DNA from 3 places in the Actinomadura sp. NPDC023710 genome. Region 1 is predicted to be linked to each of the others. Evidence: riboswitches for the same ligand, from Rfam matches in the RefSeq annotation. Region 1 holds a riboswitch; each other region holds the start of a gene.
What was found. A riboswitch is a leader RNA that binds a small molecule or an ion and turns the genes downstream of it on or off. The one in region 1 is predicted to bind S-adenosylmethionine.
Positions count from the first base shown of each region.

Region 1 (7,739 bases):
GACCGGCAAGTTCGCCGCCGAGCCCAAAGTCGCGATCCCCACGAAGCTGGAGCCGACCAAGACGCTCAAGGTGAGCACGCCCATCAAGGGCGGCGGCCCCGTCGCCGCCGAGGGCGACACCGTCTACGTCCAGTTCGCCACCTACAAGTGGTCGAAGGACAAGGACGAGGAGAACTCGCGGGTGAAGAGCTCCAGCGAGAAGGTCCGCTCGTCCTACGAGGAGGGCCAGCAGCAGGGCGGCGGCGGCCCGATGCACCTCGTCATCGGCAAGAGCGGCCTCAAGGACATCGACAAGAGCCTCGTCGGCAAGTCCGCCGGCAGCCGGCTCGTCATGCAGCTCCCGCCGTCCAAGGAACTCACCCAGCTGAGCCCGCAGCAGATCACCGCCAAGGACGCGATCCTGTTCATCATGGACGTCCAGGCGGTCGTCCCGAAGAGCCAGCAGCCGCAGGGCACCGCGCAGAAACTGGACGACGCGTCGCTGCCCAAGGTCGAGGACAAGGGCGCCGGCAAGGAGCCCAAGGTGACGGTCCCGGACAAGGACGCGCCCAAGAAGCTCCAGGCCAAGACCCTCGTCGCCGGCAACGGCCCCGCGCTGGCCAAGGGCGACGAGGCGGTCGTCAACTACACCGGCAAGATCTGGAAGTCCGGCGACAAGTTCGACTCCAGCTGGGACAACAAGCAGCCCGCGACCTTCCCGATCGGCACCGGGCAGACCATCCCCGGCTTCGACAAGGGGCTCACCGGCGCGAAGGTCGGCAGCCGCGTGCTGCTCGTCCTGCCGCCGGAGGAGGGCTACGGCAAGAAGGGCAGCCCGCCCAAGATCAAGGGTGACGACACCCTGGTCTTCGTGGTGGACATCCTCGCGAAGGTCTACAAGTGAGCTGACCGAGGCGCGGCCGTGCGCGGGAGCGGCGGGGCACCCGGTCGGGGTCCCCGCCGCTCGGCTTTTCACGAAAGACCGCCTACTGCGACATCCGTCACGACAACCGGAGAGGCGGATTGCCCGTCCTCCTTTGGGAGGCCGCGGAAGCGCATTGGGCGGTCGACGCACGGATTCCCTCAGGTATCGTCTGTAACGCATTAATCACGGGGGGCTTGTGAGCGACAGCGAGAAGATCCCGGAGCGCGAGGAACGCTCCGGGACGGGCCAGGCGGACCGGCACGAAACCGCGGCCGGGGCACCGGCCGGCACGGACGGTCCCGCGACCGCCACGCTGACAGCGGACATCGAAGGCGCCGCCGGAGAATCCACCGGCGACGCCGAATTCGTCGACGAGAGCGACATATCTCGAAACGGCGACAAGGAGCGCGAAGAGGCCGCCGGCGCGAGCGAGGGTACCGAATCGGACGCCGCCGATAACGCCACGACCTCCGCCGATACCGCCGCGGATTCCGCCTCCGACGCCCCCGGCACCGCTGAGACGCCGCCCCCGCCCGCCGAGGCCGGTGACCCCGAGGCCACGACGACGACCGCCGACACCCCCGCCTCCGACGCCCCCACCACGCCTGACGACGTCACCGCATCCGACGATGACACCGCGTCGACCGAAGCCACCGCGATCGATCAGGTGATCGTGCCTGACGACGTGATCGCTTCGGACACTGGCGGCGCGGCCGATGGGGTGGGTGCGTCTGTCGAGGTCAGCGCGGCGAACGAGGTCGGTGCGTCTGATGAAGTCACTGCGGTTGATGGTGTCGATGGGGCGGTGGCCGGAGATACCAAGAGCATGGCCGCCGCCAAGCGCGACTCGACCCAGCGGGGCTCCCATGAGGGGGGCCAGCCGCCCGGTTCCGGGCGCGGTGGGGGCGGCGGGGGCAAAGGGCCCGGCAAGCCGCGCAGCCGCAGGTCGCGGTTCCTGCGCCGGGCGCTGTTCCTGATCCTCGGCTTCATCGGGTTCTGCATCGCCGCGTTCGGCGTCGCCTACGTGTTCACGCCGGTGCCGTCGGCGCAGGAGCAGGCGATCGCGCAGGGGCCGACGTTCTACTACTCCGACGGCAAGACGCAGATCGCCAAGACCGGGATGAACCGGGACGCGGTCAAGCTCGACAAGATCCCCGAGAGCACGCGGGCCGCGGTGATCGCCGCGGAGAACCGCAGCTTCTACGACGACCCCGGGGTGTCGGTCCAGGGCACGGCGCGGGCGCTGTGGTCCACCGCGACCGGCAAGCAGCTGCAGGGCGGCTCGACGATCACGCAGCAGATGGTCCGCAACTACTACGGCGGCATCGGCAAGGACCGCTCGGTCACCCGCAAGCTCAAGGAGGTCATGGTCTCCCTGAAGGTGGGCCGGGAGAAGGACAAGGACTGGATCCTCGAGCAGTACCTCAACACCATCTACTTCGGCCGCGACGCCTACGGGGTGCAGGCCGCCGCGCACGCGTACTACAACAAGGACGTCTCGAAGCTGACGCCCGCGGAGGGCGCCTACCTCGCCGCCGCGATCCAGCAGCCGAGTAACTTCGCCGACCCGACCGGTCCCCGCCGCGCCTACTCCGAGCAGCGCTGGCGCGCGATCGTCGGCAACATGGTCCGGGACGGGGCGCTCACCTCGTCCGAGGCGGCCTCGCTGACCTTCCCGGCCCCCGGCAAGGAGAAGATCACCGACGTCCTCAAGGGCCAGCGCGGCTACATGGTGAACGTGGCCAAGAAGGAGCTCACCGAGCGCCGCGGCTACAGCGAGGACGAGATCAACCGCAGCGGGCTGAAGATCACCACGACGTTCGACAAGCGGCTGATGGACGCGATGAAGCAGGCCGTCGCGAACAACGCCCCGAACGGGATGAGCAAGAAGATCCGCACCGGTGCGGTGTCGGTCGACCCGAAGACCGGGCAGGTGCTCGCCTTCTACGGCGGCCGCGGCTACCTGGAGGAGGCGCTGAGCAGCGCCTTCGGCGACTGGGCGCAGGCCGGGTCGGGGTTCAAGCCGATCGCGCTGGCGGCCGCGCTGGACGACGGCAAGACGCTGTCGACCAGCTACGACGGCAGCTCCCCGCAGTACTTCCACGGCTCGTCCATCCACAACGACAGCAACGAGAACTTCGGGACGGTCAACCTCGTCACCGCCACCGAGCACTCGATCAACACCGCCTACGTCAACCTCGGCCAGGACATCGGCAACAAGAAGATCGTCGCCATGGCCGAGAAGATGGGCATCCCCGGGTCGCAGATGAAGCCGGCGCAGCGGGACGCCGCCACGTTCCCGCTCGGCGTCGTGTCGCTGCACCCCGTCCAGCAGGCGGGCGTGTACTCGACGTTCGCCTCCGAGGGCGTGCACCGGACGCCGTTCGTGGTGAAGTCGGTCACCGACAACGAGAACCACAAGCGCACGTTCGCCGAGAAGGGCGAGCGGGCGTTCAGCCAGCAGGTCGCCCGTGACGCCACCTACGCCATGCAGAAGGTCGTGCAGGGCGGCACCGGCACCGGCGCGCAGCTGCCCGACGGCCGCGACGTCGCCGGCAAGACCGGAACCACCGACGAGGGCCGCGCGATCTGGTTCAACGGGTTCATCCCGCAGATGGCGACGACGGTCTCGATGTTCCGCAGCGACGGCAAGCCGCTGAACATCCCCGGGTACGGCGCGTACGGCGGGCAGCTGCCCGCCCAGATGTGGCGCTCGTACATGTCGGACGCGGTGAACATCAAGGGCTACGAGCCCGAGTCCTTCGGGGAGCCGTCGATGACGCCCGGCGGCGGCTGGGGCGGGCCGACGCAGGACGTCCCGCCGGGCGGCACGCAGCCGCCGGACACGGGCGGGCCGGTCGAGCCGCCGCCGTCCACGGAACGTCCCGACATCCCGACGCCCCCCACCGACCTGCCGACCATCATCCCGCCGCAGCAGCCCGGCGGTGGCGGCGACGGGGGCGATGGAGGCGACGGAGGCGACGGTGGGACCGGCGGCGACCCCGGAGGCGGAACGGGCGACGGGCCGCTCGGCCGCCCCGGCACCGGCGGGTAGCCCCCGCGCCCGCCTCTAGTCGCAGGCCTTGCCGATGGTGGCCGGCGTCTCCCTGATCACACTGTCGAGCTGGGAGACGTCGCCGGTGCCGACCCCGGGCGCGGCGGCGCGGAGCCTGCCCGCCTCCGCCTTGAGCGCCTTGCTCAGGTCGGCGTCGTCGGCCTGCTTCGCGAGCCCGTCGACGCGTCCGGCGAGCTGCTCGGTCGCCTGCCGCCACTGCGCGGGCTCCGCCGCCGGAAGGCTCCGCACCTGGGTGACGTACTGCTGGAACGCCTTCTTCGTGTCGGTGCACACCTGGCCGGAGTTGCCGCCGCCCAGCGCCCCGCACCCGCTGAGGGCGCCGAGCACCAGCGCGCCGCCGGCCAGCGTCCGAACCACCCCGTACCGCATCGCACCCTCCCCTTGATCCCCGATCGGCTCCGCATATACTTCCGCATGAGGTCATGAGCGCCAGCGCAAAGCCCCGGCTTGCTGGCCGGCAACCCTTCGTCCGCGATGGGGTGCCCCGGGTGAGGACCTGGCCGGACGCGGCACCGCGTTCCGGCAAGCGCGGATCCCGACGGACATCCCGGGGTCCCCGACCCGGAAGGTTCCGGCATGCCCACGCTGCTCGCCCGCTCCCCCATCACGCCTGCTGTGACGCGCCCCGAGGGGGTCCGGGTTCGCCCGCTTCCCCGCGTCATCGGAGCGGACGTCCCGGTTCCGGTGCGGGACGGCCGCCACGTCCCCTACGCCAACTTCGACTACGCCGCCAGCGCCCCCTGTCTGGAGGCGGTGCACGAGGCCGTCACCCGCGCGCTGCCGTACTACAGCAGCGTCCACCGCGGCGCGGGGTACGCGTCCCAGGTCACGACGTCCGCCTACGAGGACGCGCGGGAGACCGTGCGGTCGTTCCTCGGCGCGTGGCGGCGCTCGGCCGTGGTGTTCACGCGCAACACGACCGACGCGATGAACCTGCTCGCGCACGCCGTCCCGGCCGGGACGAGCGTCGTCGTCTTCGAGAGCGAGCACCACGCGTCGCTGCTGCCGTGGAAGCGCGCCGTGCGCCTCCCGGCGCCCGCCACCCCGGCCGAGGCCCTCTCGGCGGCCGACCGCGCGCTGCGCTCGTGCCCGATCGGGTCGCGGCTGCTCGTCGTCACCGCCGCGTCCAACGTCACCGGCGAGCTGTGGCCGATCGAGGAGCTCGCGCACGTCGCGCACCGCAACGGCGCCCGTATCGCGGTGGACGCGGCGCAGCTCGTCCCGCACCGCCCCCTCGACATGACCGCGCTCGGCCTCGACTACGTCGCGTTCTCCGGGCACAAGCTGTACGCGCCGTTCGGTGCGGGCGTGCTCGCCGGGCGGGCCGACTGGCTGCGCGCCGCCGAGCCCTACCTCAAGGGCGGCGGCGCGAGCGCCTCGGTCGGGGAGACGACCCGGTGGGCGCCCTCCGCCGAGCAGCGGCACGAGGCGGGCTCCCCGAACGTCCTCGGCGCCCTCGCGCTGGCCGCCGCGTGCGAGACGCTGTCCCCCGCCTGGGACGACCTGGCCGCTCGCGAAGAGGAGCTGGTGGAACGTCTGCGGTCGGGACTCGCGGCGCTCCCCCGCGTCAGGGAGCTGACGCTGTGGGGGGAGCGGGCGCCGCGCGTCGGAATCGTGTCGTTCACCGTGGACGGCTGGAACGCGCGGGACGTGGCGCTTACGCTGTCCGAGGAGCACGGCATCGGGGTACGCGACGGGAAGTTCTGCGCCCACCCCTTCGTCCGGCACCTGCTGGGCGAGGACCGGAGCGCCGTCCGCGCGAGCATCGGCATCGGGACGGACGAGGAGCACATCGACCGGCTGCTCACCGCCCTCGCCGCGTTGACTGCGCGCTGACAGCCTCCGACCTGGGAACTCTCGCGCGCAGTCAGATGATTATGCTCTTTGGTCCTGTTCGCCCATGTAGCGTAGGCAGTCGCGCGGGGACGAGCACGCTAGAAACAGGGGGTGGCGACCGTGGCCGACGCGTGGCGACCCACGTCGGAACTGGAGCACCGACTGCAGGAGACCGTACGGGCCGGCGACCAGGAGAGCTACTTCCGCCTCCTCGCGGACGCCGACCTCGTCGTTCCCGTTCCGCCCGACCTGGTGGACGGCGTCCTCGCGGGGGAGGCCCAGCCGTCGTGGCCCACCCAGGAGGAGGACGGCCGGGTCCACGTCCTGGTTTACACGTCGGCGGCGGCGATGCGGGCGTGCCTCGGGCCGTCCTACCAGCACTTCATGACCGTCCGGTTCGGCGACATCGCCGAGAGCTGGCCGGACAGCCGCTGGTGGCTCGCCGTGGACGCCCCCGCGCGCGGAGTCCCCGCCGCCCTGCCGATCGAGGCGCGGCTGCCGGCCTGGTTCGTCCGGCAGGTCGCCGAGGGCGACGGCCGCCCCCCGCAGGTCGGCCGCGCGTCCCCGCCGTGGGAGGAGCTGCGCGACCAGCACCGCGACCTGCCCCGCGAGGCGCCGCGCCCGGAGTTCCAGCCGGCCAACGACGTGGAGCGCGAGCTGCTGCGGGCCGCCGCGAACAACGACCACGACCTGTTCCTGCAGACGCTGGCGGCCACCGACGTGCTGCTGCCCGTCCCGGACGACATGGACTTCTCACTGCGTCCGGGCCGCCCCGGCTTCCCGTGGCAGACCCGTGAGGTCGACGGCTCCACCGTCGTCCCGGTCTTCACCTCGCCCGAACGCCTGGCCGAGGCGTCCGGGCCCGGCACCGAGCACATCGCGCTGCCGTTCACCGTCGCGCTGCGCTACTGGCCGGACCACCACTGGCTCCTCGCCATCAACTCCGGCTCGCCCGCGGGCGGCACCGTCCTCGCGCAGCAGCTCCCCGGCCTCGCCACCTGGGCCGACCAGCGCGCCGCCCAGCGGATGACCGACCGCTTCGAGCCCCAGAACGACATCGAGCAGCGCCTCTTCGACGCCGCCCGCCGCCGCGACACCGAGACGTTCTTCAAGATCCTCCTCGGTGCCCAGGTGCTCGTCCCGGTGGACGCCGAGACCCCGTGGGGCATCGTCCCCGGCGACCCCGAGTTCCCGTGGCGCCCCGTCCCCGTCCACGGGCGGACGTCGATCCAGATCTTCACGTCGCTGAAGTGGATGAACGAGGCGATCGGTTCGTCGCGCTTCATCATGCCGAGCCTTCTGGAGATGGTCACCGCCTGGCCGGACGCCTCGTGGACGCTCGTCCTCAACCCGGGCACGCCCATCGACGCGTCCATGCCGGGCGAGCAGGTCCGCACCCTCAGCGGCCCGCCCGCTCCCCCGTCCGCCGCGACGCCCCCGCCTCCGGACGCGCCCTCGGTTCCGGTGGCCCCCGCCGTCCCGGCCGCCCCCGCCGCCGGCCCGGGCCGGCACGCGGGCCCGCCGCCCGCGGACGAGCCCGCCGTCCCCGCGCCCGCGGAATCAGGCCGCCACCATGCAGGAACACCTGGCGGCGCCGCGCAGCTCGGCCTTCCTGAAGCCGTGCCCCCGGCCCCCGCGCACTTCGGCGAGGCGGCCGCACCCCATCCGGCCGCACCCCATCCGGCCGCGCCCGACACGGCGGTTGAGGCGGGCGACGTCTCGGCCGCCGATGTTCCGGGGCCCGTACCGGGCGTTCCGGGGAGCCACTTCGCGGATCCGTCCAGCACTGCCATCGACCCAGGCCACATGGCCGGACCTGTGCCGGCGGCCACCCCCGGCACGGCCAACCCGCCCGGCGGCCTCCCCGACCCCGCATCTCAGGGCACCGACCCCCTCAGCGCCACGCCAGGAGCGCCGGCAGAC
Region 1 is NZ_JBFAGB010000002.1:62,450-70,188, forward strand. It holds gene AB0H37_RS02385 (FKBP-type peptidyl-prolyl cis-trans isomerase) at 1-883, shown strand, start outside; gene AB0H37_RS02390 (transglycosylase domain-containing protein) at 1,101-3,959, shown strand; gene AB0H37_RS02395 (hypothetical protein) at 3,975-4,349, opposite strand; SAM riboswitch class IV at 4,399-4,515, shown strand; gene AB0H37_RS02400 (aminotransferase class V-fold PLP-dependent enzyme) at 4,557-5,816, shown strand; gene AB0H37_RS02405 (SseB family protein) at 5,928-7,739, shown strand, end outside.

Region 2 (7,739 bases), on a different contig from region 1:
GCGATGGCGTTCAGGAGCGTGGTCTTGCCGCAGCCGCTCGGCCCGAGGATCGACAGGAACTCGCCGCGCCTCACGGACAACCGGTCCAGGTCCAGGACGCGGTGGCCGTCGTAGCCGGCGGCCAGGCCCTCGATCTCGACGTGCCCGCCCTCGGCGGACCCGGTGGTGGCCGGGGCGCCGCCCGCGGGCGCGCCGGTCAGCGGAAGATCTCGTTCCACCGCTGCTGCCATTCGTTCAGCTTCGGCGTGGCGACGTCGTAGTCCACCCAGTTGAACTTCCGGTAGACGTCCGTGCCGTACTTGATCTTCGACTTGAAGGCGGGGCTGTAGTCGATCTTGCTGTTGGAACCCGCGTACCAGTTGCCCTCGGCGAAGGTCTTCTGGTTGGTCGCGTTCGTGACGTACCCGAGGAACTTGTAGGCCAGATCCGTCTTCTTGCTGTCCGCGGTCAGAAAGTAGCTGCTGAGCGCGCCGACCGCGCCGGACCTCGGGTAGGTGAAGCCGACCTTGCTGCCGGCCTGGGCCATCGCGAAGGCCCGCCCGTCCCAGTACGGCACCACCCACGCCTCACCGTTCTGGATGGCGCTCTGCACGGCCGTTGCGTTCGCCGGATAGGACGACACGCAGCCCTTCAGTTGCTCCAGTTGCTTGAACGCCCTGTCGACGGCCGCGGGATCCGACAGCTTTCCACCCTGGCCGGTCACCAGCGCGCTGAAGAACTCCAGTCCGGGGTTGTAGGTCAGCGGCGGAAGCGCCACGTGCCCGCAGAGGTTCTTGTCGAAGATGTCCTGCCAGTCGACCGGTGCCTGCTTGACCTTGTCGGTGCGGTAGAGCAGGCCGGTCGAGCCGATCGTCAACGGGACGCCGTAGCTCTTCCCGGACACCGTGTTCTTCTCGATCTCCACCGGGTCGAGGTCGCTCCAGTTGCCCACCTTCCCGGTCTCCAGCGGCTGGACCAACTTCCCCGCCACGGCCGGCCGGGCCGCGTCGGGGGTCAGCACGACCAGGTCGAACGGCGGGTTCTTGCCGCCCGAGGCGCGCAGCTGGGTCAGCCACTCGGCGTTGGCGCCCGGGACGAGGTTCACCTTGACGCCCGTGTCTCGCTCGAACGGCTCGACGAAGGACTTCTTGAACAGGTCCTCCCACGGCCCCGAGAACACCGTGACCGTCAGTTCCTTCCCGCCGCCCTTGCCCGAGCCGCCGGTGTCGGCGGTGTCCACCCCGCACGCCGCGGCGGCCAGCAGCGCCACCGCGCTGATGACGGCGAACGCCGATCGCCTTTCCACGTCTTGCTCCTCCATGTCCGAGCCGGCACAGCGATGGGTGTGCGGCGAGCGCACGTCACCGTTCCCCGAAACCTCGGGGAACGCGGCCCTTATGGATCCGCGCTTGTCGTCGCATGTCCGGCAGACGACCGTGTCCTCACCCGGAGCACCCCACCGCGGTCGGAGGGTTGCCGCCCAGCAAGCCGGGGCTTGGCGCTGGAACTCGTGACGCGAGGAAACATACCATATAAAAACGGTCGGAATACTATAATTTGGACGACCGAAGACTCGGGGAGCCGCCGCCCGCCTCAGGTCGCCGCCCGGGCTCGTTGCGCGGTCCGTGCGTGGGGGAGGCCCGGGCGCTACTGGATCTGGTCGGGTTGCGATGGTGGGCGCGGGGTCGTTCGCGATGGGTTCGCGTTCGACGAGACCGATCCGGCGATGTTCGTGCTCATGGCGCATGCCTCGCTCGAGCCGACGGGGCTCGTGGAGCCCGGCGTGCACCGGACCCGGGGCGGCCTGATGTTCGTGAACCCGCCGCCGGGCGAGATCGTGGTCGCCGAATTCGACCGGCTCGGGGCGGCCGGGCGCGGTCCGGTGATGCCGGGCGGAGTTCGCGGCCGCGGTCCGCCGGGTCAGCGGTGCCGAGGTCACGGTCGGCAGGTTCGACGGAGGAGTCCGTGTCACCGATCATGCCCGCCTGGCGCGGGAGTACCGGCGCGGCCGGGTGCTGCTGGCGGGGGACGCCGCGCACCTGCACTCCCCGATGGGGGGCCAGGGGCTCAACGTCGGGCTACAGGACGCGGCCAATCTCGGCTGCCGCCGAGCGTGTCGTGCGCAATACCCTCGCCCAGAGCGCCCTTCTGCGCACCGACCCGCACAGTGAGGCACTGCGGGCGGTCGTTGCCGAGCTGATCGAGCTGCCCGAGGCCAAGCGCCACCTCGCAGAGATGGTTTCGGGGACCGCTACCAGGCTTCCCGTGCCACCCGACAGTCACCCGCTGGCCGGGACGTTCGCCCCGGCTCCGGTTCTGGCCGCGATAGACGATGCCGTCCGGCCCGTCTCCGTGCCCTCCGAGGGACTGCCGTCCATGGTGGTCCGGCCCGACGGCTACATCGAGTCGGTCTCCTAGCGGGTGAACAGCGGTGCCTGGCTTCCCGTCCCTGTCGAAGTTCGTCGTGCGAGGGGTGACTTTGAGGTGGGCCGCGGGCACTGACCGACTGGCCGGTCACGGGGTCGGGTTGGCGCGGAACCAGTCGAGGGTGGCGGTGATGGCGTCGGTGTGCGGTGTCGTAGCGAACGGACCGAAGGTGGCGGTGAACTTCGAGGTGTCGCTCACGAACGGCCGGTCGCGCTGGTACCAAGTCTCGCCGAGGGCACGGACGGTCGGGTCGAACAGGCCGATCAGGCGTTGCATCGGGCGTCCGAGCGCCGCCGTCTTGCCGGGCCGGCCAAGCCCGGAGAGCACCAAGCCGAGGAATTCCCTGCCCGTCACGGCCGGCGCCGTCGGCAGGTGCCAGGCCTGGCCGTCCGCCCGCGCGTCGCTGCCGAGCGTCACGAGGCCCCGGGCTATGTCGGGCAGGTAGCTGAGTGTGTGAGGCTCGTCGAGCGACCCGACCCAGCGGGCGGTCTTCCGGCCGAGCGCCGCCGCGAACACCGTCGGGCCGACGACGGTGTTGACGCCGCCGGGGCCGTAGTAGTCGGAGGCTCTGCCGAGGGCGACGCGCAGTTCACCGGAGCGGTGGGCGGCCAGCAGCGCCTCGGCCATCGCGGCGCGTGTCCGCCCTTTGGGGTTGCGGGCGGCGTAGGGCAGGTCCTCGGTCAGCGCCCCGTCGACGGGGCCGTACATGTACAGGTTGTCGGCGAAAACCAGCTTGGCGCCGGCGGCGGCCGCGCCCTGGCGCACCGCGTCGGTCATGTGGGGGAAGTCCTCCACCCATCGGACGTACGCAGGGGCGGCGCAGTGGTAGACGACCTCGGCCCCGGCGCAGGCGGCCTTGGCGCCCACGACAGTGGTGATGTCGCCTTGATGGACCTCGACACCATGCAGCGCCGGCACCCGGCCGCTGCGGTTGACCGCGCGGACGCGATGCCCCCGGGAGACGAGCTCGCGAACCACAGAGGCGCCGACGGCCCCTCCAGCGCCGAGGACGACATGCAGATCAGTTTCAGCGGGCACAGCGGCCTCCCGTAGTACAGTTTAGGAACACTGTTATGGAACACCGTTGCGATACGATTGTCAAATGGCCCGCCCACGTGCCCGCGACTACGACGAACTGCGCCAGGACCTCCTGGACGCCGCCGGACGACTACTCGCCCAGGAAGGCCCGCAGTCGCTGAGCACCAGGCGCCTGGCTCGAGAGGTCCGTACCTCCACCACGGCCGTCTACAACCTCTACGGCGACAAGGCCGGCTTGCTGCGCGCGATGTTCTTGCAAGGGTTCGCCCGGCTTGCCGACACGTTCGCCGCGGTACCGACCGACGGCGACCCTGAGACCGACCTGATGGCCCTCGGACAGGCCTACCGGACCGCCGCCCTGGCCAACCCACACCTGTACGAGCTGATGTTCGGTCGCCCCATCGCCGACTTCCGGCCGGACGAAGCGGCCCTGGCCCAGATACAGGGCACGTTCGACACACTGGTCCGCGCGGTCGCACGATGCATCGACTCGGGCTGGTTCGCCCCGGCCGACCCCCACGACGTCGCCGCGCACCTCAACGCCCTGGTGCACGGCCTGGCCAGCCTCGAACTTCTCGGTTCCCTCGGCCCCCGCACCCAGGCCGACCGCTACTGGCGCATCGCGCTGGAGGCGGCCTTCCGCGGCCACCGAGCCCCCATGCCGGGGTCGCCGCAGCCGCTGGGGTCGTAGGACGAGGTGGCCCGTCCACCGCAGGAAGATTGGCGGTAGCGGACAATGAACGGCGAAATGAACACCCGAGCCGGACGGGGTGGCATCACCAGCGCCCGTCCGGTACGAAGGCGAGCGGCAGGGGCTCCACGATGGCGTCGTGGTTGGGCTGGAAGAAGAAGCGGATGGATCACGAAGCACCCGGGGACTGCGCGATGAGCGGTGGGACGAGGCACGCGGCGACCGCCAGGGTGGCGAACGCGACCTCCAGAGCGCCGGTGTAGCCGTCCACCACGGCCGTGTTCGGAAGTGCGGCCGGATGGGCGGAGAGAAAGGCCGCGCCGCCACCACGAACGTCCACCACCGCCGTCTGGCCATTGGGACGGCATGCTCCGCCAAGGCGGAGTCGTTGTCGTGAAGCCACGCTTCCACTGTTCCGCTGAAGCGATCCGGATGCTTTCCCTCAGCCATAGCCCGATGACCAGCGCGTGAGCACGTTCCGTGAACGGCCCCGGCGCCGAGGCCCTATCCGAGCCGGCGCTGAACGCGGCCCGGTCTGGACCGGCGCCAGCCGCAGCGGTTCAGCGGACGCCGAGCACCTCACACCTCCAGCATCTGCACTCCGGCATCCGCGAGGGCCGCCCCCGTGTCCGGATCGACCGGAGCGTTCGTGATGACCACGTCCAGGTCGGTGGCATCGCAGACCTTCGCCATACCGGTGCCCGGGAACTTGCCGGCGTCGGCGACGAGGACCACCTGCCCGCTGGCCGCGATCATGGCTCGTTTGACCGGCACCTCGACCACCGTCGTGTCCATGACGGTTCCGGTCGGCCGTATCCCGCTGGTGCCGAGGACGAGCCGGTCCGCGTGGATCTGCCGCAGGTTGTCCTCCGTCAGGTAGCCCACGAGCGACCGGTAGTCACGGCGCAGCATGCCGCCGAGAACGACGAGTTGGACGTGCTGGTCGTCGGCCAGCGTCTCGACCACCGGGAGGCTGCTGGTGACGACCGTCAGCGCCCGGCCCCGTAGGTGCCGCGCCACCATGTGCGCGGTCGTGCCGATGTCGAGCAGCACGGTCTCGCCGTCCTGGATCAGCTCGGCGCAGCGCAGCGCGACGGCGTCCTTCTCGGCGGGCCGGACCTCGGCGACGTCCGTGAAGGGGTCGTCATGGCCCTCGACCGGCATCGCACCGCCGTGCACCCGTTTGAGCAGGCCCTCCTCGTCGAGCTTTTGCAGATCGCGGCGTATGGTGGCGAGGCTCGCCGCCAAGCGCTCGGCCAGCGTCTCCACCGTCACCGGCCCTTCGGAGCGCAGGACGCGGAGGATCAGCTCATGGCGTCGGTCCCGGAGCATGCGTCGACCGTACTCGCGCAAGACCGATCACCACCAGACATTCTCCATCACGCTCCTGCGCGTCGGCTCTCGTGGGCGCACGAGCCGACGTGCGCTCCCCATCTGCCCGCCGTCGCGGCGAACCAACCGACGTCTCCGTCAATTTCAAGCAAGAGCGCTCACATAATGTGAACGATCCTGCCGAATCTTGCGCGTCTCGTTCCACCCGAGGCACAATTCAGCGCAACCGCCCAGGCGGAGGCCATGGGCTGGGACGCCTCGTTGCCATGGAGGGTGCGCGATGACCGGACTGAAGCGACGTACGGGAAAGGGTCTGGTCTCCCTCGTGGCGGGCGCCGTGCTGGCGCTCGCCGTGGGCACGTCCGCCGCAAGCGCGGACGCGGGCGAGGACAGGACCGCGCGGGCCCGTGCCACATCGGCCGTCGACGCGATGATGGGGTTCTACGACCAGGCGAGCGGACGCTGGCAGCCCGAGAGCCCCTGGTGGCAGTCGGGCAACGCGCTCCAAGCGCTCCTCGACTACATGGCGCGGACCCGCTCGACCCGCTACCTGCCCCAGGTGAAGAACACCATCGAGCTCCAGCGCAAGCCGCTGCCCTGGTGGCCGCAGGGCGGCGGCGAGTTCCGCGCGGACTCCACCGACGACACCGGCTGGTGGGCGCTGGCGATGGTCCGCATGTACGACCTCACCCGCGACACCAGGTACCTGAAGATCGCCGAGACCGACGAGGCGTACATGCGCCAGTACTGGGACGACACCTGCGGCGGCGGCATCTGGTGGGACCTGCCCGGGAAGACCTACAAGAACGCCATCAGCAACGAGCTCTACCTCGAACTGGCCGCCTCCCTGCACAACCGGATCCCGGGCGACACCGAGTACCTCGCCCATGCGCGCCAGGCCTGGCGCTGGTTCGCCCGCAGCGGGATGATCAACGGATCCCACCTGGTCAACGACGGCCTGGCGACGCAGAGCGGAAACTGCGGCAACAACGGCGGCACCACCTGGACGTACAACCAGGGCGTGATCCTGGGCGGCCTGACGGAGCTGCACCGCGCCACCGGCGACCCGTCCCTGCTCGCCACCGCCCGGCGGATCGCCGACGCCGTGACCACCGACCCGGGCCTGTCACCGCGCGGAATCCTCACCGAGCCCTGCGAGGCCGCCGCCACGTGCAACTCCGACCAGGCGGCGTTCAAGGGCATCTTCGCGCGGAACCTCGCCGAACTCGACCGCGCGCTCCCCGGCCACCCGTACCGGAACTACCTGACGACCCAGGCCCGCTCCGCCTTCACCTACGACCGGAACAACGCCGACCAGTACGGCCTGCGCTGGACGGGCCCGTTCGACCAGGCCGACATCGCCCGCCAGGAGTCCGCCGTAAGCCTGCTCACCGCCGTCCTGTAACCACTGAGCGAACGGACTCGCCCGCTCACGACGACGTCGCCACATCCGCCACGCCATGTGAACACCGGCCGGCGGATGTGGCGATGGCGTTCAGGCGCCCGCGCTGGTCAGCAGCCCGTCGATGAGCTGTGCGGCCCGCGGGCGGCTACGGATCTGGTCCGTCGACCCGACAAGGCCATGAGCCTCCCAGGGGACGGTCAGGACAATCGGGTCGAAGGCGAGATCGCTCCGGAGGAGACCGTCGAGGTCGGCTACTGGGTCCGTGTCGAGAAGGTCCTTGTGGACGGTCGGATCACCGTGTTCGTCAATCCCGGCGACCGTTACGGCACGACGAAATCCGTCGCCGGGCTCTGTGGGCGCTGTTCCTCGCCACGCGGTGGGTTGCCGGGCTGGTCCCGCTGCTGCTCATCCAGGGCTTGGCGCTCGATCGCCACGGCTGGGACTCCGCGGACGGCGACTTCGACGACAGACCCGTCACCGTCATGGATCGCTGCGGCACAGGCGCAAGTGACGACCACTTCCCGGACGCCTGGTCGATGTCAGGCTTCGCCTGGGATGCCGTCTCGGTGCTCGATGCTGCAGGCATCCAGCGAGCGCCATATCTACTGGGTCGCGAGCGAGCGGCCGCACGCGGTCGTGCGCAGCTTCTTGGACGAGCACGACAGATGCTGACCATGCCAGCGGATGGCAGGTGGCGCGGACCCGCAGAAGTTTTCCGAAGCGCCCCGGAACCTCGTCGGTTCCGGGGCTGCTCGCGGCCAGTGGCGATGCCCCGGACGAGCCCGCGGCTGCGGCACGGGCCCGGTGGGCCCGTGCCGGCGGAGTGAGCGGCGAGGCGGCGCAGGTGCGGGGTGAGCGGGATCAGCG
Region 2 is NZ_JBFAGB010000047.1:24,852-32,590, reverse strand. It holds gene AB0H37_RS37875 (ABC transporter ATP-binding protein) at 1-230, opposite strand, end outside; gene AB0H37_RS37870 (extracellular solute-binding protein) at 197-1,285, opposite strand; SAM riboswitch class IV at 1,380-1,495, opposite strand; partial or broken gene AB0H37_RS37865 (FAD-dependent monooxygenase) at 1,932-2,150, shown strand; gene AB0H37_RS37860 (hypothetical protein) at 2,098-2,397, shown strand; gene AB0H37_RS37855 (NAD-dependent epimerase/dehydratase family protein) at 2,494-3,444, opposite strand; gene AB0H37_RS37850 (TetR/AcrR family transcriptional regulator) at 3,509-4,135, shown strand; gene AB0H37_RS37845 (hypothetical protein) at 4,305-4,475, opposite strand; gene AB0H37_RS37840 (DeoR/GlpR family DNA-binding transcription regulator) at 4,715-5,467, opposite strand; gene AB0H37_RS37835 (glycoside hydrolase family 76 protein) at 5,748-6,872, shown strand; gene AB0H37_RS37830 (anthrone oxygenase family protein) at 7,734-7,739, opposite strand, start outside.
Region 2: it holds a riboswitch for S-adenosylmethionine, as region 1 does, so the genes downstream of both, AB0H37_RS37870 (extracellular solute-binding protein) here and AB0H37_RS02400 (aminotransferase class V-fold PLP-dependent enzyme) in region 1, are expected to answer to the same signal.

Region 3 (7,739 bases), on a different contig from region 1:
TGCGGCACAGCTCCCGCTTCCTGCCCTGCCGGCAGGACGCCGAAGAGGCGTGCCAGGACGCGTTGCTCCAGGTCGCGCGGAACATCCACCGGTTCGAGGGCCGGTCGCGGTTCAGCACCTGGCTGCACGTCGTCGTCGCCAACTCCGCCCGCTCCACCTACCGGTCGCTGAAGCGGCGCTCGGTCGAGCAGGCGGGCGAGCTTCCGCAGCAGCGCCCCGACCCGCGCCGGACGAGCGTGATCGCCGGCTCCCGGGTCGACATCCTGGACGCCATGGAGGATCTGGAGGCCCGCAAGCCCGACCTCATCCAGGCCCTCGTGCTGCGGGACGTCTCGCAGCTGGAGTACGCGGAGATCGCCGAGCAGCTCAAGCTGCCGCTCGGCACGGTCAAGTCCCGCATCCACGAGGCGCGCAAGCAGGTGAGGCAGACGCTCGGCGAGTCCTACACCTGACCCGCCGGTCAAGGCTGGGTCATCGGGCGGTAACGGTGGGTACAGAACTCGGGTCCTGAGCTGGGCCTCTGCACCAGCATGCGGTGCATGCCACCAGGACCGGCCCTCCGCCACGATCGCCCGATCTTCATTTTCGGCTGTCCCCGCTCGGGTACGACGCTGCTGCGGCTGATGCTCCACTCGCACGCCCGCATCGCGATCCCGGCGGAGACCAGGTTCGTCCTGCCCGCCTATACGGCGAGGTGTGACTACGGTGACCTTCGGGACAGTAAGAACAGGCGGATGCTCGCGGAGTGGATCGTCGGAGAGCGGTCCACCAAGGTGCGGGCGCTCGGCATGGACGCCGACGGGCTCATCGAGGAGATCGCCGACGGCCCGCCGACGATCGGCTCGGCGATCGGCGTCGTCTTCCGGGCCTACGCCCGCCTGCACGGCAAGCCGCGCTGGGGTGACAAGCGCCCGAGCTACTCGCAGCACGTCGGCGCGCTGCTGCGGATGTTTCCCGATGCCCAGTTCGTCCACCTTGTCCGGGACGGCCGGGACTGCGTCGCGTCGCTGATGGAGATGCCCTGGTTCGACGCCGACATCCACCACGCCGTCTCCGCCTGGCGGGAGACGATCGACCGCGGCCGCCGGCTCGCCGAGCGCCTCGGCCCCGACTCCTACTACGAGCTGCAGTACGAGCGGCTCGTCACCGACCCCACCGACGAGCTGACCCGGCTCTGCGGCTTCCTCGGCGAGGACTTCGACACCGAGATGGTCCACCCGGAGGGCCTCGCGAAGCGGATCGTCCCGTCCCGCAAGAAATGGCACGGCCGCACGCACGACGCCGTCACCACCAACCGCGTCGGCTCGTGGGCCGAGCGCCTCGACGCCTGGGAGATCAGCCTGGCCGAGGCCGCGTTCGGCGAGCGGCTCGCGGAGTACGGCTACGAGCCGAGCGGCCTGCCGAAGCCGTCCGCGGCCCAGCTGGCCCGCTTCACCCGGACCGCCGCGCACCGCCGCATGGCGCAGAGCAAGGCGGTGCTGCGCGAACGCTGGAGGCAGCACTACGAGCCGAACCCCGTCGAATGCCTCCTCACCGCCGGGCAGTCCGCCGGCACCGCCCCCTGACCGGACCCGCGGCGTGTTGCCCTGACGCCCGCAGTGCAACACGCCGCTCCCTCCAGCGGTGTCATCGTGGGGGGCGACCCCGCACCCTGGGAGGGCGATAACCGCCGAGGCGGTCGGTCAGTCCAGCGCGGCGAGCTGGTCGGCGAACCAGCGCTGCGGGGGGAGGGCCGTCGCGGCGTCGGCGAGGCGGGCGCAGCGTTCGGCTCGCCGGGCGCGCGGCATGAGCAGGGCCTGGCGCAGGGCCTCGGCCGTCTGCGACACGTCGTAGGGGTTGACCATCAGCGCGTCCTCGGACAGCTCGGCGGCCGCGCCCGCCTCTCGCGACAGCACGAGCGCGCAACCGTGCCGCGACAGGACGGGCCCCTCCTTCGCGACCAGGTTCATCCCGTCCCGGATCGGGTTGACGAGCAGGACGTCGGCCAGGCCGTAGGCGGCGAGGGAACGCGGGTAGTCGTCGTTCACCTGCAGGATCAGCGGCTCCCAGTCGGCCGTGCCGAACTCGTCGGAGATCTGCTCGGCCATGCGCCGGACGGCCGCGGTGTACTCCCGGTACTCGGGCAGGTCGTAGCGGGACGGGTACGCGAACGCCAGGTGCACGACGCGGCCGCGCCATTCGGGATGGTTGACGAGCAGCTCCCGGTACGCGGCGAGGCCGCGCACGATGTTCTTGGACAGCTCCGTCCGGTCGATCCGCACGATGAGCCGGCGGTCGCCCACCTGTTCGCGCAGCGCGCGGGCCCGTTCGACGACGTCCTGCTCGGCGGCGCGCCGGCGCAGCGCCGTCCCGTCCACACCGAGACCGTGCACGCCCACGCGCGTGGTGTGGCCCGAGCAGGAGACGGTGCGGGCCACGTGGTCGACGCGGGCACCCGGCAGCAGCTCGCAGCAGTCGAGGAAGGCCGACGCCCACCGCTCGGTGAGGAAGCCGGCGTGGTCGGCGCCGAGGATGCCGAGAAGGATCTGCGCGCCGATGTCGTCCGGGAGCAGGCCGAAGTACTCCGGCGGCGCCCAGGGCGTGTGAGAGAAGTGCACGATCTTCAGGTCGGGGCGCCGGTCGCGCAGCATCCGGGGAGCCAGCGACAGGTGGTAGTCCTGGATCGCCGCCTTCGCGCCCTCGGCGGCGTCCCGTGCGAGGGCGTCCGCGAAGGCCGCGTTGTACGCCTCGTAGGACTGCCAGTCGCGCCGGGCGCGGGCGTCGAAATGCGGGTTGCGCGGTGTGTCGTACAACAGGTGGTGGACGAACCACAGCGTCGAGTTGGCGACGCCGTTGTAGGCGCGGTCGAACGTGGCCGCCGGGATGTCGAGCATCCGCACCGCGGCACCGCCGGTCTCGTATCCGGCGAGGTCGAGGCGTCCGTCCGGGGAGCGGCGCGCGGCCGTGCGGTCGGCCTCGCCGAGGCTCGCGCACACCCAGAGAACGTCCGCGCCGCCGGCGGACGGCTCCCGCTCCGTCCCGGCCGGGCGCGGCGGGCCCGGGTCGCGGGGGGCGCCCGTGACGGCGGCGAGGCCCGACACGAGTCCGCCGCCCCCGCGCCGCATGGTGAGCCCGCCGTCGTCCGACAGCGAGAACGACACGGGCCCCCGGTTCGAGGCCACCAGCACTTGGCTCATACGGGAAGGGTCTCAGTTGCGGCCGAGGCGCATCAAAGTGACCCGCGAGGTGGCCGTCATCGCCGGGGCTTCTGGCCGTTCCGCCCGATTAGTCATCCACCCAGGGGGTATCCGGCGGCAATGAGCAAGTCCGAGACGACGAAGACCGTGCTCGTCGCCGGTGCAGCGAACCTCATCCTCGCGATCACGAAGCTGTTCGCCGGCCTGCTGGCCGGGTCCAGCGCCATGCTCGCGGAGAGCGCGCACTCGGTGGCCGACACCCTGAACCAGGGCTTTCTCTACACCTCGCTCCGGCGCAGCGAGCGGCCCCCCGACCGGCGCCACCCCTTCGGATACGGCAACGAGCGGTACGTGTGGTCGCTGCTCGCCGCGTTCGGCATCTTCGTGGCCGGCGCCGGGTTCTCGATCTTCGAAGGCATCCTGACCATGACCGGCCACGGCGGCGGTGGGACGACGGTGTGGCTCGCCTACGCCGTCCTCGGCCTCGGCGCGGTGCTGGAGGGGGCGTCCTGGCTCCGCGCCTTCTACCAGGCCAAGAAGGAGACGCGCGAGAACGACCGCGACCTCGTCGAGCACGTCCGCAAGTCGCCCGACGTGACGTTCAAGACCGCGCTGTTCGAGGACACCGCCGCGATGATCGGCCTCGCCCTCGCCGCCGGCGGGCTCGCGATGCGCCAGATCACCGGCTCGGAGTTCTGGGACGGGCTCGCGTCCGTCCTCATCGGGGTCCTCCTGGTCGTCCTCGCCTTCTCGATCGGCCGGGAGAGCATGGGCCTGCTCATCGGCCGGGCGGCCGACCCCGCCGAGCAGCGCGAGATCCGCGCCGAGATCCTCGGCGCCCCCGGCGTGACCGGCGTGGACGAACTGCTCACCATGCACTTCGGCCCCGAGCAGCTCCTCGTCGCCGCGAAGGTGCACTTCTCCGACGACATCAGCGCCGACGAGGCCGAGGACGTCGCCGGCGAGATCGACCGGCGGCTCCGGGAGCGCGTCCCGACCGTCCGGCACGTGTTCCTCGATCCGACCCAGCGCGTGATCAAGACCTCCGCCGGGTAACGTCTCAATCGCTGGACCCGCCTGTCTGGCATCCGGTCAGTTCATGTAAAGTCACGCATACGAGCTCAAAGCGCTCGTGATCGACAACTTAATACCGCTCATCCAGAGGGGTGGAGGGACCGGCCCTGCGAAGCCCCGGCAACCACCCGGCTGTGGCGCGTCGCGATCCTGCGAGGCCTGCCGGGAGATGGTGCCAACTCCGGCCTGCGACCAAGGTGGCGCAGGGAAGATGGGGAGAAAGGCCTCGCCCTCATGGCACTCACGCCTGCCACAGACCTCGGACCGGCTACCGCTCTCGTCTGCCGCGAATGCGGCACGTCCCGCGACCTCGGGCCCTTCTACGCGTGTGAGGAATGTTTCGGCCCCCTGGAGATCGCCTACGACTTCGGCGGCGTCACCCGGGAGGCCATCGAGTCCGGGCCGCGCAACATCTGGCGGTACCGCGGGCTGCTGCCCGTCCCGGGCAACGTCGCCGACACCCCGAACACCGAGCCGGGCCTGACCCGTCTCGTCCGCGCCGACAACCTCGCGGAGAGCCTCGGCCTGCAGAGCCTGTGGGTGAAGGACGACAGCGGGAACCCGACCCACTCGTTCAAGGACCGCGTCGTCGCCGTGGCGCTCGCCGCCGCCCGTGAGCTGGGGTTCAAGGTGCTGGCCTGTCCGTCCACCGGGAACCTCGCCAACGCCGTCGCCGCCGCGGCGGCCCGCGCCGGGATCCGCAGCGCGGTGTTCGTCCCGTCGAACCTGGAGTCCCAGAAGATCATCACGACGGCCGTGTACGGCGGGACGTTCGTGACGGTCGACGGCAACTACGACGACGTCAACCGGCTCGCGTCCGAGATCGCCGGCGAGCAGGACGACTGGGCGTTCGTCAACGTCAACGTCCGCCCCTACTACGCCGAGGGCTCCAAGACGCTCGGCTACGAGATCGCCGAGCAGCTCGGCTGGCGGCTGCCGGACCAGATCGTCGTGCCGGTCGCGTCCGGCTCCCAGCTCACCAAGATCGACAAGGCCTTCCAGGAACTGATCAAGCTGGGCCTGGTCGAGGACAAGCCGTACCGCGTCTTCGGCGCCCAGGCCGCCGGGTGCGGCCCGGTCGCCGCCGCGTTCAAGGCGGGCCACGACGCCGTCCGACCCGTGAAGCCCGACACGATCGCCAAGTCCCTCGCCATCGGCAACCCCGCCGACGGCCCCTACGTCCTGGACGTCGCCCGCCGCACCGGCGGCGCCGTCGAGGACGTGACCGACGAGCAGGTCGTCGAGGGCATCCGGCTCCTGGCCCGCACCGAGGGCATCTTCGGCGAGACGGCCGGCGGTGTCACCGTCGCGACCCTCCGCAAGCTCGTCCAGGCCGGCGCCCTGGACCCGGGCGCCGAGACCGTGATCATCAACTCCGGGGACGGCCTGAAGACCCTGGACGCCGTCGCCCCGGTCGTCGCGCCGTCGGCGAACATCGCCCCGTCCCTGGAGGCGTTCCGCGCCGCGGGCCTCGCCTGAGAACGAAGGAGCAGCATGAGCAGCGTGTCCGTCCGTATCCCGACGATCCTGCGGACCTACACCGGTGGCGAGTCCGAGGTGAAGGCCGAGGGCACGACCCTGCGCGCGGTCGTCGCCGACCTCGAGGCCAGCTACTCCGGCATCTCCGCCCGCATCCTGGACGACGCGGGCAAGATCCGCCGGTTCGTGAACGTCTACGTCGGTGACGAGGACGTCCGCTTCGCCGAGGGCCTCGACACCCCGACGCCCGAGGGCGCCCAGATCTCCATCATCCCCGCGGTGGCGGGCGGCTGACGTCCGTCTCGTCCCCAAAAGCCCCGGCACGTCCACCGTGCCGGGGCTTTTGCTTGCACATCTGGGCGATTCCCCCTTCTTCGGAAACCGATTGCCCCAGTGAATGCCGGATTGTGTGACTGTTCGCCCCGTCCGTCCAAACGCGCATGGAAAAAGCTTTAGCGAGCGCCCGTTATGCGGCTCTGATCTTGATCACCACCACTCCGTCACTTGGGTTTTTTGCTGGCCGCAGCCTGGAAGATTGATCCCGGAGTGGCGCTCCTGGGGGCGCCGATCGGCATACGAGAGTGAGGAAAGGCATGAAGCGCATTTTGCGCACGATGGCCGTGACCGGGATAACGATGGGGGCGGCCGTCCTCGCGGCTCCCTCGGCCATGGCCGACATCAACTTCTACGAGGTGGAGAAGGCGTACGTGGGGCACAACGGCCCCTCGTACATCAGTGAGAAGGGTCCGGGCGACCTGATCTACACCGACATCACCAAGTCGCCCAAGGCCGCACCGGTGATCGGGAACAAGCCGGTGAAGACCGGTGACATCACCACGAAACTCCACGGCGGGAAGCACAACACGGCCGTCACCGGCGTCGAGGGCTCCGAGCAGGAGGCCACCAAGGTCGCCCTCGCCAAGGCCGCCGAGCACCAGGCCGCGGAGCAGCAGGCCGCTCCGCAGCAGGCGGCTCCGCAGCAGGAGTCCCTGCAGGCCGCCCCGGAGCAGGGCGCCCAGCAGGCCGCTCCTCAGCAGGACGCTCAGCAGGCCGCGCCGGAGCAGCAGGCCGCTCCTCAGCAGGAGGCCCAGCCGAACGCCCCGCAGCAGGAGGCGGCGCAGGCTGCTCCTCAGCAGGACGCTCAGCAGGCGGCACCGGAGCAGCAGGCCGCCCCGGAGCAGCAGGCCGCGCCGGAGCAGCAGGCCGCGCCGGAGCAGCAGGCCGCCCCGGAGCAGCAGGCCGCTCCTCAGCAGGAGGCCCAGCTGAACGCCCCGCAGCAGGAGGCGGCGCAGGCTGCTCCTCAGCAGGACGCTCAGCAGGCCGCGCCGGAGCAGGGTGCCGAGCAGGCCGCCCCGCAGCAGGACGCTCAGCCGAACGCCCCGCAGCAGCAGGCCGACGCCAACGCCCCGCAGGCCGGGCAGCGGCTGGCCACCACGGGGGGCCACCCCAAGCCGGTGCACATCCACGCTGTCAAGAAGGCGAACGTCGGCCAGAACGGCCCCGTCGTCAACAGCGAGAAGGGCCCGGGCGACGCAATCTTCACGAACCTCAGCGGATCGCCCCGCTCGAACGTCTACGCCGGCAACAGCGCGACGATCACCGGCCCCATCACCACCAAGCTCTACGGCGGGAAGCGCAACACCGTGATCAACGCGGTCGCGGGCCCCGAGCAGGAGTCGAACAAGCGGTGAATCGCGGCTCCTGACAGAGCCTCGAAGCACCACGGCCGCTCCGGCCCGGTCACGCATCGACGCCGGAGCGGCCGCCCAATGTCCGGACCCGTTTGCGGCGGTCCCTTGCCCGGGGAACGAAAGAACATCCTCACCGTTCGCCATACTCCACAAAAGCGGCCAACCAGGCCGTGGTGACCCCGGCGCATCGGGCCGTCGCAAACACCGTCGCAAATGCCGTCGGCCAGCGACGAATGAGACTCCGCGAAAACGGAGACACGGACTCCCCGCCAGTGCAATGGCAGGCGAGACTGTCGGCCGCCGTGCTCCCGGTCCTCAC
Region 3 is NZ_JBFAGB010000041.1:3,934-11,672, reverse strand. It holds gene AB0H37_RS35535 (RNA polymerase sigma factor) at 1-452, shown strand, start outside; gene AB0H37_RS35530 (sulfotransferase) at 540-1,565, shown strand; gene AB0H37_RS35525 (trehalose-6-phosphate synthase) at 1,683-3,176, opposite strand; gene AB0H37_RS35520 (cation diffusion facilitator family transporter) at 3,297-4,232, shown strand; SAM riboswitch class I at 4,328-4,468, shown strand; gene thrC (threonine synthase) at 4,485-5,729, shown strand; gene AB0H37_RS35510 (MoaD/ThiS family protein) at 5,745-6,023, shown strand; gene AB0H37_RS35505 (hypothetical protein) at 6,323-7,420, shown strand.
Region 3: it holds a riboswitch for S-adenosylmethionine, as region 1 does, so the genes downstream of both, thrC (threonine synthase) here and AB0H37_RS02400 (aminotransferase class V-fold PLP-dependent enzyme) in region 1, are expected to answer to the same signal.